3 regions of the Enterobacter cloacae complex sp. 394F7 genome follow, and region 2 is predicted to be linked to each of the others. Evidence: riboswitches for the same ligand, from Rfam matches in the RefSeq annotation. Region 2 holds a riboswitch; each other region holds the start of a gene.

Region 1 (4,651 bases), on a different contig from region 2:
AAATAGCGTCCCGCCTGGCGCATCATCCACACCGGGGTGACATCAACGGGCTGGCGCAGCAGCGCACGCAGATAACGATCGTTTTTCAGTTCGGTCATTTTTGCAGTTCCTTAAGCGTCATGGCCTCAGTGTAACATGTCACTCAGCATCAGCCCGACACATTGCTACGGTATCTTCTATCAGCCGACGGGCGACGGTGCCTGGCGGTGGCAGCAGCGGCAAATCGTCATAACGATACCAGTTCGCCTCCAGCAACTCTTTCTGGTCGATGACAATCTCGCCGCTGTCATAATCGGCCATAAAGGCCGTCATCAGCGACTGCGGGAACGGCCACGGCTGGGAGGTAACATAGCGCAGGTTTTTAACCTTAATCCCGCTCTCTTCCATCACTTCACGCGCCACCGCCTGTTCCAGCGTTTCGCCCACCTCGACGAACCCGGCCAGCACGGTATGAATGCCGTTGCGGTGGCGGGTGTGCTGCGCCAGCAGGATGGAATCGTCACGACGGATAGCGACGATAATGCACGGCGCAATTTGCGGGTAGTAACGCTCACGGCAGTGGCTGCAGAGCATCGCCCACTCGGTTTTACTGGGGTGCATGGTGTGACCACAGTAGCCGCAGTACTTATGCGAACGGTAAAACTCAGCCAGCTGCACGCCCCGGCCCGCCAGCTGGAACAAACCCACATCCTGATCCAGCACCTGACGAACCGATCCCATGTCATTGCGGCGTGGCTGTTGGATCAACCACACGGGTTCACCCTGCCATTCCCCGATCTTCAGCGCGGGCAGGCCGACAAGATCGAATTTTTCTGCTGCGCCATAGGGTATTTCCCCGGCAGGCAACCATAATTTTTGTTCGTGACTGACGATCCACCAACCCAGATCTGATTTTTCAATAATACGATCCATATCTATTGCACTACCTTCGCTTCACTGACATGTTGTTAGCATTGTGGTTACATTTTGGATAAGCAGATTCAATTCTCAACCTTGCGGAGTCAACCATGTTAAACCAGCTAGAGAGCCTGACTGAGCGCGTTAGAGGAAGTAACAAACTGGTGGATCGCTGGCTACATGTGCGCAAGCATCTACTCGTGGCTTATTACAATCTGGTCGGTATTAAGCCTGGCAAAGAATCGTTTATGCGGTTGAATGAAAAAGCGCTGGATGATTTTTGTCAGAGCCTGGTCGACTATCTGTCCGACGGCCATTTCAATATTTATGAACGCATTATCCGCGAAATGGAAGGGACTACACCGTATTTAGCGGCCAGCAAACTCTATCCGCTGCTGGAAGCTAACACCCAGCAGATCATGGATTACTACGATTCCACGCTTGAGAACGCTATCGATCACGATAACTATCTTGAGTTTCAGCAGGCGCTTTCCGACCTCGGCGAAGCGCTGGAAGAGCGATTCACGCTGGAAGATAAGCTGATCGCCCTCGCCCTGGATCACGGCCTGGATGTGAGCCACGAAGATAACGTCGCGCGACCTGCTTGAGTTCTTAATCGTTAACGAGTAATTTACAACCATTCGCCCCTCTGCGGAGGGGGATTTTTCTTGTCGGAGTGCCCAGTGTGCAAGCACGGGCTGAGACCGTTAATTCGGGATCCGCGGAACCTGATCAGGCTAATACCTGCGAAGGGAACAAGAGTCACACTGCTGTTGTATCGCCCCCAGGGCGATCCTCTCTTGCTTCATCCGTCGTCTGACAAGCCATGTCCTTCACTTTTGGAATGAGCTATGTCTACAACAAAACTGACCCGCCGCGAACAGCGCGCACAAGCCCAACACTTCATCGACACTCTGGAAGGCACCGCTTTCCCGAACTCAAAACGCATTTACATCACCGGTTCACAGGCGGATATTCGCGTGCCAATGCGTGAAATCCAGCTTAGCCCGACCCTTATCGGTGGCAGCAAAGCGCACCCGCAGTATGAAGATAACGAAGCCGTTCCGGTGTATGACACTTCCGGTCCGTACGGCGATCCTGCGGTTGCCATTAACGTTCAGCAGGGGCTGGCGAAATTGCGCCAGCCGTGGATTGACGCGCGTAACGACTGCGAAGAGCTCTCTGACCGCAGCTCGGCGTACACCAAAGCGCGTCTGGCGGACGATGGTCTTGATGAGCTGCGCTTCACCGGGTTGCTGACGCCGAAACGCGCGAAAGCAGGTAAATGCGTTACCCAGCTGCACTATGCCCGCCAGGGCATCGTCACGCCGGAGATGGAGTTTATCGCCATTCGTGAAAACATGGGCCGCGAGCGTATCCGCAGCGAGGTGTTACGCCACCAGCATCCGGGAGAAGGCTTCGGGGCACGTCTGCCGGAAAACATCACGCCGGAGTTTGTGCGTGATGAAGTGGCCGCTGGCCGCGCGATTATCCCTGCCAACATCAATCACCCGGAATCTGAACCAATGATCATTGGCCGCAACTTCCTGGTGAAGGTCAACGCCAATATCGGCAACTCAGCCGTGACCTCCTCCATTGAAGAAGAGGTGGAAAAACTGGTCTGGTCGACACGCTGGGGCGCGGACACGGTGATGGATCTCTCCACCGGGCGCTACATCCACGAAACCCGCGAGTGGATCCTGCGCAATAGCCCGGTGCCTATCGGAACGGTGCCCGTTTATCAGGCACTGGAGAAGGTGAACGGTATTGCCGAAGACCTTACCTGGGAAGCCTTCCGCGACACGCTGCTGGAGCAGGCCGAGCAGGGAGTCGACTACTTCACCATTCATGCGGGCGTGCTGCTGCGCTACGTGCCGATGACGGCGAAGCGTCTGACCGGTATTGTCTCGCGCGGCGGCTCTATCATGGCCAAATGGTGCCTGTCGCACCATAAAGAAAACTTCCTCTACGAACACTTCCGCGAGATCTGTGAAATCTGTGCCGCGTACGATGTCTCCCTGTCGCTGGGCGACGGCCTGCGTCCGGGCTCCATTCGTGATGCCAACGACGAAGCGCAGTTTGCCGAACTGCATACCCTGGGTGAGCTGACCAAAATCGCCTGGGAGTATGACGTGCAGGTGATGATTGAAGGCCCGGGACACGTGCCAATGCAGATGATCCGCCGCAACATGACCGAAGAGCTGGAGCACTGCCACGAAGCGCCGTTCTATACCCTGGGGCCGTTGACCACGGATATCGCTCCGGGCTATGACCACTTCACCTCCGGGATTGGTGCGGCGATGATCGGCTGGTTCGGCTGCGCCATGCTCTGCTATGTGACGCCGAAAGAGCACCTCGGCCTGCCCAACAAAGAAGATGTGAAGCAGGGGCTGATCACCTACAAAATCGCCGCTCACGCCGCGGATCTGGCCAAAGGCCACCCTGGCGCGCAAATCCGCGACAACGCCATGTCGAAGGCGCGCTTTGAATTCCGCTGGGAAGACCAGTTCAACCTGGCGCTCGATCCTTTCACTGCCCGCGCGTATCACGATGAAACTCTGCCGCAGGAGTCGGGTAAAGTGGCGCACTTCTGCTCCATGTGCGGGCCAAAATTCTGCTCGATGAAAATCAGCCAGGAAGTGCGTGACTACGCCGCCGCGCAAACCATTGAAGTGGGTATGGCGGATATGTCAGAAACCTTCCGCGCGAAGGGCGGCGAAATCTACCTCAAAAAAGAGGAGGCGTAATGTATCAGCCTGATTTCCCTTCCGTTCCCTTCCGTTTAGGGCTCTATCCTGTGGTGGACAGCGTGGCGTGGATCGAACGCCTGCTGGCGTGCGGCGTTCGCACAATCCAGTTGCGCATCAAGGATAAACGTGATGACGAGGTGGAGGCCGATGTGGTCGCCGCCATCGCGCTGGGGCGTCGCTACGACGCGCGCCTGTTTATCAACGACTACTGGCGACTGGCCGTTAAGCACCAGGCGTACGGTGTGCATCTGGGTCAGGAGGATCTGGAAACAACGGACCTGAGCGCTATCCGGGACGCTGGATTAAGACTGGGGGTGTCAACACACGACGACATGGAGATCGACGTGGCGCTGGCGGCTCGCCCTTCGTACATCGCACTTGGCCATGTTTTTCCGACGCAGACCAAACAGATGCCCTCTGCCCCACAGGGGCTGACGCAGCTGGCGGCGCACGTTAAACGCCTTGCCGATTACCCTACCGTCGCGATCGGAGGGATCAGCCTGGAACGCGCTCCTGCCGTGCTGGATACCGGTGTCGGCAGTATCGCTGTCGTCAGCGCCATTACCCAGGCGGCAGACTGGCAGGCCGCCACCGCACAGCTGTTAAAGCTGGCAGGAGCAGGCGATGAATGATCGTGATTTTATGCGCTACAGCCGCCAGATCCTGCTGGAGGATATCGCCATTGACGGGCAGCAAAAGCTGCTCGCCAGCCGGGTCCTGATTGTTGGTCTGGGCGGATTAGGCGCTCCTGCCGCGCTCTATCTGGCAGGCGCGGGCGTGGGCACGCTGGTTCTGGCCGATGATGACGAGGTACATATCAGTAACCTGCAGCGACAAATCCTCTTCACCACGGAGGATGTTAACCAGCCCAAAGCGCAAATCACCCGCAAAAGGCTGAAGCAGTTGAACCCGGACATCACGCTCATCGCGCACCAGGAGCGGCTCCACGGCGACACTCTGCAGCGCGAAGTCGCCCTTGCTGATGCGGTGCTGGACTGCACCGA
Region 2 (4,651 bases):
CGTAGTATCCCGCCAGAATCATCGCCGGAATTTCCAGCCCGGCGGCCGTCCCCATTAAGATCCCCGCGAGCTTATCCGGCAGACCCAGATCGCTGCTGATCCACAGCGGCATATCGATGATATACATGGTGTTGCAGGTCCACATCAGCGTGGAGGCGATAAACAGCATACGGACGTTTTTATCCTGCCAGCCGCTCACCTGAGTAATGGGTTTATCCGCTGTCTGTTCGACACGCGCCACTGACGGCAGCACGAAGGCAATCAGTGCCAGGCTAATGGCAAAAATCCCCGCAGCGATGGAAAACATGGCGGTAAAACCGTAATTCAACGCCAGCATAAAGGCCAGCGGCGGACCAATGACCCATGCAAGAGAGAGCTGCGCACGCATCACCGAGCTAAACATCACCACTTCCCGCGCCGAGTTGTCGGCATATTCCCGGGCCAGCGCGAACAGCTGCGGCATGGCGGTGTTCGCCAGCGAGGCCAGCAGCACGCCGCAGGTGATCAGCGTCAGGTAGTGACGATTAAAGGCAAACAGCAGCGCGTTACCCACAGCCATGGCGCAACAAAAGAGGATCAACTTGCGGCGATCGCCCTGGCTGTCGGATCGTTTCGCCAGCCCCAGGCTCACCAGGATCCCGGCGATGGCGTTCACGGTATAAAACAGGCCGACCCAAAACGGCTGCGCCCCCACCTCCCGGCTGAGAAAAAGACTCAGCGTCGGTGCCTGCAGCGCCCCCGCCACGCCCATCATAAAGGCCACCAGCATAAAAGCGGCATACACGCCGTTCAGGCGTCGCCCCATCGTCATTAACCAGAGCATCTGCAAGTCCTTGTGAAAGCGAATCGAAATTGGGTGAAAGAATAAACGAAAAAAGCCAGCAAAAAACATTTTGCTGGCGGGTGATAAGCACCAATACTCAGTCACACATGATCGAGGCGAGTTAGCGAGAAGAGGTCGGTTTCGTAACGTCCCACTGCATCAGTTCTTCTAACATTTTCAGCCGTTGCTCAGCACACTGACGGGCCAGCCAGGACGTTCCTTTTGTCGCTGAAAAGTACTGCTGATAAAACTGACGTGCGGTAGACCTCTTCATAATGTACCTCCTCACTTCATCGGGAATCATTATTGGCTTAATATAGGGATTAATAAATTGCTGATTTTTTGTCAGGAGTTCCCCTTTTATGCCTTCTGGTCGTCTGCAACAACAATTCATCCGCCTCTGGCAGTGCTGCGAAGGGCAATCGCAGGAGACCACGCTTAACGAACTGGCTGAACTCCTTAACTGCTCCCGACGTCATATGCGCACGCTGCTTAACACCATGCAGCAACAGGGCTGGTTAAACTGGGAAGCCGAAGCGGGACGCGGCAAACGCTCACGCCTGACCTTTCTCTATACCGGGCTGGCCTTGCAGCAACAGCGAGCGGAAGACCTGCTGGAACAGGACAGAATCGATCAGCTGGTGCAACTGGTAGGCGATAAAGCCGCGGTACGTCAGATGCTGGTCTCCCATCTTGGGCGGAGTTTTCGTCAGGGCCGCCACATTCTGCGGGTGCTCTACTATCGCCCGATGAAGAATCTGCTCCCCGGCACGGCCTTGCGCCGCTCAGAAACCCATATGGCGCGACAAATATTCAGCGGCCTGACGCGAATAAATGAGGAAAACGGGGAACTGGAAGCTGATATTGCGCACCACTGGCAGCAACTCTCCCCACGTCACTGGCGCTTCTTCTTACGTCCCGGCATCCACTTTCACCACGGCCGCGAGCTGGAAATGCGCGATGTCATCGCCTCACTGGAACGTGCCCGCAAGCTTCCGCTTTTTTCGCATATTTCGCGCGTTCACTCCCCCACCGCCTGGACGCTGGATATAGAACTGTCTCAGCCGGATAAATGGCTCCCCTGGCTGCTGGGGTATGTCCCATCAATGATTTTGCCAGGAGAGTGGGAATCGCTGCACAATTTTGCCAGCCAGCCCATTGGCACCGGGCCCTATGCCGTGTCGCGTAACACCAATAACCAGCTGAAAATTCGCGCGTTTGATGACTATTTTGGCTACCGGGCGCTGATCGACGAAGTGAACGTCTGGGTATTACCGGATCTCAATGAAGAGCTCAGCGCCGGGCTGACGCTTGAAGGCCCCACAACGGGCGAAAAGGCGGTGGAAAGCCGCCTTGAGGAGGGCTGCTACTACCTGCTGTTTGACAGCCGCACCCACCGCGGGGCCAATCAGGCGGTACGCAAATGGATCAGCCACGTCTTATCTCCCTCCAATCTGATTTACCATGCGGAAGAACAGTATCAGACGTACTGGTTCCCGGCGTACGGGTTGCTTCCTCGCTGGCATCATGCCCGGCCGGCCCACTGTGACAAACCAGCAGGGCTGGAGTCTGTCACCCTGACCTACTACCGCGAGCACGTGGAACACCGTTTTATCGCCAGGATCATGACCAGACTGCTGGCCGCAGAAGGCGTCCGGCTGGACATCAGGGAAGTGGACTATGACGAATGGCACCAGGGGGAACTGACCAGCGATATCTGGCTGAACAGCGCCAACTTCACCCTGCCGCTCGATTTCTCGCTCTTCTCACACCTGTATGAAGTCCCGCTGATCCAGCACTGTATCGATCGGGACTGGCAGCAGGATGCGGCGCAATGGCGTGCGGGCGAGATGAACCTGGCCACCTGGTGTCAGGCGCTGCTGGCCGAACAGGCGATCGTGCCGCTGATCCACCACTGGCTGATGATCCAGGGCCAGCGCAGTATGCGGGGGTTACGGATGAATACGCTGGGCTGGTTTGATTTTAAATCCGCCTGGTTTGCGCCACCGGAGCCATAACACTTTCGTAATATTCGCCAAATCATTACAATACCGCCGTTCTCAACGGGGTGCTGCATCACTGATGTGCGCTGAGATAATACCCGTCGAACCTGATCCGGATAACGCCGGCGAAGGGATTTGAGGCTGTCGCTCAAAATCCTTTGCCACTCAACCTTGAGGTGCAAAGTGTTAAAAAAAGTGCTTCCCCTGCTGGCGCTGTTTGCGCTACCTGCTTTCGCAAAACCCGTCCTGACGGTCTACACCTACGACTCCTTTTCAGCCGACTGGGGCCCAGGCCCGGTCGTCAAAAAAGCCTTTGAAGCCGACTGCAACTGCGAACTGAAATTCGTGGCGCTGGAAGATGGCGTCTCGCTGCTTAACCGTCTGCGTATGGAAGGTAAAAACAGCAAGGCCGACGTGGTACTCGGCCTGGATAACAACCTGCTGGATGCGGCCTCGCAAACGAAACTTTTCGCCAAAAGCGGCGTAGCGACAGATGCGGTTAACGTGCCGGGCGGCTGGAAAAACGACACCTTTGTGCCGTTCGATTACGGATATTTTGCGTTTGTTTATGACAAAAACAAGCTGAAGAACCCGCCGAAAAGCCTGAAGGAGCTGGTGGAAAGCGACCAGAAATGGCGCGTGATTTATGAAGATCCGCGCACCAGCACGCCAGGTCTGGGCCTGCTGCTGTGGATGCAGAAGGTATACGGTGATAAAACGCCGGAAGCGTGGCAGAAGCTGGCCGCCAAAACCGTGACCGTCACCAAAGGCTGGAGCGAAGCCTATGGCCTGTTCCTGAAAGGGGAGAGCGACCTGGTGCTGAGCTACACCACCTCCCCGGCTTATCACATTATCGCCGAGAAGAAAGACAATTACGCCGCCGCTGATTTCGCTGAAGGTCATTATCTGCAGGTGGAAGTGGCTGCCCGCACTGCCGCCAGCAAGCAGCCGGAACTGGCCGAGAAGTTCCTGAAATTCATGGTCTCCCCGGCGTTCCAGAATGCGATCCCAACGGGTAACTGGATGTATCCGGTGACCAACGTGACGCTACCTGCTGGCTTTGAGCAACTGACCAAACCGCAAACCTCGCTGGAGTTTACGCCGCAGCAGGTCGCCGCGCAGCGAGCAGCATGGGTAAGTGAATGGCAACGCGCCGTCAGCCGCTAATTCCCGGTTGGTTATTTCCCGGACTGCTCGCCGCTGTAGTGATGGTGGCGGTCAGTCTGGGTGCTTTTCTGGCATTGTGGTTTAACGCGCCGGAGAGTGATCTGAGCTCTCTCTGGCACGACAGCTATCTCTGGCACGTCATCCGGTTCTCTTTCTGGCAGGCGTTTCTCTCTGCCCTGCTGTCGGTGATCCCGGCCATTTTTCTCGCGCGGGCGCTCTACCGCAGACGCTTCCCCGGCAGGGAGGCGCTGTTGAGACTGTGCGCCATGACGCTGATCCTGCCCGTCCTGGTGGCGGTATTTGGGATCCTGAGCGTGTATGGTCGTCAGGGCTGGCTGGCCGCCCTCTTTAACCTGCTTGGTCTGGAGTGGACCTTCTCCCCTTACGGACTCAAAGGTATTCTGCTGGCGCACATCTTTTTCAACATGCCCATGGCGACCCGGCTTTTTTTACAGGCGCTGGAGGCTATCCCCGGCGAGCAGCGTCAGCTTGCGGCACAGCTGGGTATGCGCGGCTGGTCATTCTTCCGCTTTGTCGAATGGCCGTGGCTGCGCCGTCAAATCCCTCCGGTTGCGGCGCTGATCTTCATGCTCTGTTTTGCCAGTTTCGCCACCGTGCTTTCTCTTGGTGGTGGACCACAGGCGACCACCATCGAACT
Region 3 (4,651 bases), on a different contig from region 2:
GTTGGGAGAAGCGATTCAGGATCTGGCAAATCGATTCAGGATAGTTATTTGGATCTTTTCCGCTTTCATGGCAATGTTTCTCTGGGTAATTATTTCAAATGAAATACAATACATCATATCCACAGGGATCGGTTTATCTATAGCAATGTTGATTGCTGTTTTTGTTCAACCGCCAGTCCTTTCTTACAAATCCTGGCGGTTCTGGAGAAAATACAGAGGTTAATGATTCGGTGCTTCGGTGGAAAGCAGGTCAAAAATAACTTTAGCCTTGATACCGTAGCCTACTATTTTCATAGTTAACTTGGGGCGACTCATTATGTTGACTTTACGATAGTAATCGTGGGGAAGCCAACGGAACAATCGCCAGGCACCTGCTTTTCGCGCTAATCCAAAAATGCTGTAGATGTTTGCGCTTAATGTCAGAGTGTTATACAAAGCCAGACCAGATTCAGCCTTAAACCCCATAAACTGAGCAATATTAATCACTTTGTCAGCGACCACACCTTCAGAGTTAGATTCCCCTTGAGATAAAAATTTATTCACTTCTTTAGTTATACCGTTAGTGCCATCAGCAACTAAGATTGCACCAGCGAGGACTCCAATAGGGTTCATCGTCGAGATCATGATCATCCCACCATAGAAAACCATCCCTGATATAACGATATTCACAGCCGAAATCATATATCCGACGATTTTATTATTTTCCCGAACAAACTCGACCTGTGCATAAAGTTGTGCGGCTCTGGTTTTTAACAGGCGTTCTTGTTCGTGCAGATTATCCGTTTCGGCACGCAGATTTTTGATGCATATAATGCATTCTTCGTCTGTTTTAGCTCGCCGTGCTGCCTCGAACTCCTTTTCTACGACCTGTTTTATCTCTTCGACAAACTTGATACGTGTTAGACCATCTTGCAAATAGAATGCTGACAACCGGTTTGCTGTTTCGACGAGTTTCCGGGCTTCCAGATTCACCATGGTATCTGACCATGTTCTGTTCCAGCCTCTGTTGAGCAGCGCGATATCCATTAAAGACTCCTTCCCAAAATGTGTCTGGTCATTTTACGTGCAATAAGGTCGAAGACAAAAGGAAATACATTCCCAACGTCTTATTTTAGCGGAAAGAACACATGATCAAACTTTGAGACTCCATGCCGCAATTCTCTACTTTTATTCTCCGACGTTTCAAACGTCCTGGAGTACGGGCAGGACTGCGAGCGAGTAACGTACTCTTCATTTTCTATACCTTATAAACTGCAGTCGAAAGGATTGAAGAGAACAAGCTTACTGGCAGGTAAGGTTCTAATATTTTTTTGAGTATTGGCAGGCTTCCCCCACGTTTCAGAACGTGATAGCGAAGGTTCTTGCGTGGGCTGTGGGCTGCAATGTGAAGAGCGAGCATATCCCTGGCCTCTTTAAATTTGGCTGAGACCGTCACACGTCAGATCGGTTTCGAAAACAGCGAAAGATCACAACTAAAAGAGGCTCGAGCAATCCGGCCTTTTTGTCGTTTGGATGTGGGATACAGCTTGTGATACAAGCTGGGACACAGAGCATTTTTTAGGGTTGAGTCTTTGGCTTTCCGCTGGCATGATCCAGAACAGGGATTAACGGGACGTTAATCGCAAGCTTTTGATTTTTATTTATTTGACTCGGGGTGCCCTTCTTTGTGAAGGCTGAGAAATACCCGTATTACCTGATCTGGATAATGCCAGCGTAGGGAAGTCAGATGCCTCCTCTGGTCATCGCTTCTTCACGCAAGGCAGGAGCGAACCCATGCAGCCTGACCTGCTCGATTTACACGTTTTACATCACTTCCGAACCCGTTCGCCGCTCACGCACTGTATGACCAATGATGTCGTGCAAACCTTTACGGCCAACGTTCTGCTGGCGCTTGGTGCTTCTCCGGCAATGGTGATTGAAGCCGAAGAGGCCGAGCAGTTTGCCGGGATGGCCGATGCGCTGCTGATTAACGTCGGTACCCTCACCACGCCCCGCGCCCAGTCGATGCGTCGGGCTATTGAGAGCGCGGTGGCGGCAGGCAAGCCCTGGACGCTTGATCCGGTTGCCGCGGGCGCTCTGGCGTTCCGTACCCGCTTTTGTCATCAGATCCTTGCACTGAAACCAGCCGCCATTCGCGGCAATGCGTCGGAAATTCTCGCCCTTGCGGGGATGAGCGCAGGGGGACGCGGTGTCGATACCACCGACACCGCCGCTGCCGCGCTGCCCGCCGCACAGGCGCTGGCTCGCCAGTCCAATGCCATTGTGGCAGTGACGGGGGAGGTGGATTACGTTACCGACGGCCAGCGCACCCGAAAGGTTGCGGGCGGCGATCCGTTAATGACCCGCGTGGTGGGCACCGGGTGTGCGCTCTCGGCGGTGGTGGCGGCGAGCTGCTCGCTGCCGGGCGATCGGCTGGATAATGTTGCCGCTGCCTGCGGATGGATGAAGCGTGCCGGAACGATCGCCGTTGCGCAGTCTCACGGGCCGGGCAGCTTTGCCAGCGCGTTCCTTGATGCGCTGCACAACCTGGAGGCACAGGCATGAAACGAATTAATGCTCTGACGATTGCCGGTACCGATCCAAGCGGCGGTGCCGGTATCCAGGCCGACCTGAAAACGTTCTCCGCTCTTGGCGCTTACGGCTGCTCGGTGATCACCGCCCTGGTGGCGCAAAACACCCGTGGCGTGCAGTCGGTCTACCGTATCGAACCTGATTTTGTCGGTGCACAGCTGGACACGGTATTCAGCGATGTGCGCATCGACACCACCAAAATCGGGATGCTGGCAGAAACGGATATCGTCGAAGCGGTGGCCGAGCGGCTGCAACGTTATCAGGTGCAAAATGTGGTGCTGGATACGGTGATGCTGGCTAAAAGCGGCGACCCGCTGCTCTCTGCCTCTGCTGTTGAGACATTGCGCAAGAAACTGCTGCCGCAGGTGGCGCTGATTACGCCAAATCTGCCGGAAGCGGCCGCACTGTTAGACGCGCCGCACGCGCAGAACGAACGTGAGATGAAAGAGCAGGGGAACGCCCTGCTGGCGATGGGGTGTGGCGCGGTGCTAATGAAAGGCGGCCATCTTGATGACGATGAAAGCCCGGACTGGCTCTTTACCCGTGACGGTGAACTGCGTTTCACGGCCCCGCGTGTGCACACCAAAAATACCCACGGTACGGGGTGCACGCTCTCTGCCGCGCTGGCGGCGCTGCGTCCACGGCACAACAGCTGGGGCGATACGGTACGCGAGGCCAAAACGTGGCTCTCCGCCGCGCTGGCAAAAGCCGATACTCTGGAAGTGGGTCACGGTATTGGGCCGGTTCATCATTTTCATGCATGGTGGTAAGCCAGTATACTGGCAGGAAACACCAGGCCTGAGAAAACAGAGATGGAACAAGCGCATACCCGGTTAATCGCTCAACTGAATGAACGGATCGCCGCGCCCGACAACATGCCGCTGTATCTGAAATTTGCCGAAACGGTAAAAAACGCGGTACGCAGCGGAGTGCTGGAGCACGGGAATATTCTGCCCGGCGAGCGCGATCTGAGCCAGTTAACCGGGGTGTCGCGCATTACCGTGCGCAAAGCGATGCAGGCGCTGGAAGAAGAGGGCGTGGTAACGCGCGCCCGGGGTTACGGGACACAGATCAACAACATCTTTGAATATTCGCTCAAGGAAGCGCGCGGGTTTTCCCAGCAGGTGGTGCTGCGCGGTAAAAAACCTAACACGCTATGGGTGAATAAACGGGTGGTGAAGTGTCCGGAAGAGGTCGCCAGCCAGCTGTCGGTACCCCCGGACAGCGAGGTATTCTTGCTTAAGCGCATTCGTTACGTTGACGATGACGCGGTGTCGATTGAGGAGTCCTGGGTTCCGGTTGAGTTAATTCATGACCCGGACGCAATTGGCATCTCGCTGTACGACTACTTCCGTAGCCAGAATATCTTTCCGCAACGCACCCGCTCCCGGGTCAGCGCCCGGATGCCGGACAGCGAGTTTCAGGCGCATATCAGTATGGATGACAAAATACCGGTACTGGTGATCAAGCAGGTTGCGCTTGACCAGCAGCACCGGCCGATTGAGTACAGCATCAGCTACTGTCGCAGCGACCTATACGTCTTTGTGTGCGAGGAGTAAGGCCTCGCGCGTCGGCGCGCAATCCCCGCCGCGGTGGCTGACCACCCAGGCCGCCACGGCATTTCCCAGCGTCACGGCATCCGCCAGACGCCATCCTGCCGCCAGACCGGCAAGCGTACCGCCCGCATGGCTGTCGCCTGCGCCAATGGTGTCGACGACGGTGGCGGGAAACGCAGGAACATAACCCGATGCGTCGCCTTCATACCAGGCTGCGCCATCTTTGTCGTGACGAATAATCAGCGCGGCGCCATAACGGTGCTGCCACTGCACGCCTAAAGTATCAACGTCCATGCCAGCGCGCTCCGCGGCAATCTGCGCCTCCTGACGATTGAGCGACACGATAGGTTTCAGAGCCATGATCCGCGCCATCAGCGCGTCGGGAATATCAGCAATGCGGGGGCCAAAATCGATAAACGCGGTGACGTTTTCCAGCGACTCCAGCCAGCGTGTAAGCAGTTCGCCCGATGGCGATGCCAGCTGATAGCCGGACAGATACACCAGGCTACCCGGTGGGACGTTCA

The links. A riboswitch is a leader RNA that binds a small molecule or an ion and turns the genes downstream of it on or off. The one in region 2 is predicted to bind thiamine pyrophosphate.
Region 1: it holds a riboswitch for thiamine pyrophosphate, as region 2 does, so the genes downstream of both, thiC (phosphomethylpyrimidine synthase ThiC) here and thiB (thiamine ABC transporter substrate binding subunit) in region 2, are expected to answer to the same signal.
Region 3: it holds a riboswitch for thiamine pyrophosphate, as region 2 does, so the genes downstream of both, thiM (hydroxyethylthiazole kinase) here and thiB (thiamine ABC transporter substrate binding subunit) in region 2, are expected to answer to the same signal.

Annotation. Positions count from the first base shown of each region.
Region 1 is NZ_JBXWCS010000022.1:6,829-11,479, forward strand. It holds gene hemE (uroporphyrinogen decarboxylase) at 1-98, opposite strand, end outside; gene nudC (NAD(+) diphosphatase) at 139-912, opposite strand; gene AC2FAK_RS21950 (Rsd/AlgQ family anti-sigma factor) at 1,008-1,505, shown strand; TPP riboswitch at 1,560-1,669, shown strand; gene thiC (phosphomethylpyrimidine synthase ThiC) at 1,749-3,644, shown strand; gene thiE (thiamine phosphate synthase) at 3,644-4,279, shown strand; gene AC2FAK_RS21965 (HesA/MoeB/ThiF family protein) at 4,272-4,651, shown strand, end outside.
Region 2 is NZ_JBXWCS010000001.1:365,776-370,426, reverse strand. It holds gene AC2FAK_RS01835 (sugar efflux transporter) at 1-823, opposite strand, end outside; gene sgrT (glucose uptake inhibitor SgrT) at 945-1,097, opposite strand; gene sgrR (HTH-type transcriptional regulator SgrR) at 1,186-2,841, shown strand; TPP riboswitch at 2,878-2,978, shown strand; gene thiB (thiamine ABC transporter substrate binding subunit) at 3,010-3,993, shown strand; gene thiP (thiamine/thiamine pyrophosphate ABC transporter permease ThiP) at 3,969-4,651, shown strand, end outside.
Region 3 is NZ_JBXWCS010000005.1:266,008-270,658, forward strand. It holds gene AC2FAK_RS10145 (hypothetical protein) at 1-223, shown strand, start outside; gene AC2FAK_RS10150 (DUF4225 domain-containing protein) at 220-1,026, opposite strand; TPP riboswitch at 1,641-1,737, shown strand; gene thiM (hydroxyethylthiazole kinase) at 1,774-2,544, shown strand; gene thiD (bifunctional hydroxymethylpyrimidine kinase/phosphomethylpyrimidine kinase) at 2,541-3,341, shown strand; gene AC2FAK_RS10165 (GntR family transcriptional regulator) at 3,384-4,130, shown strand; gene AC2FAK_RS10170 (PfkB family carbohydrate kinase) at 4,104-4,651, opposite strand, start outside.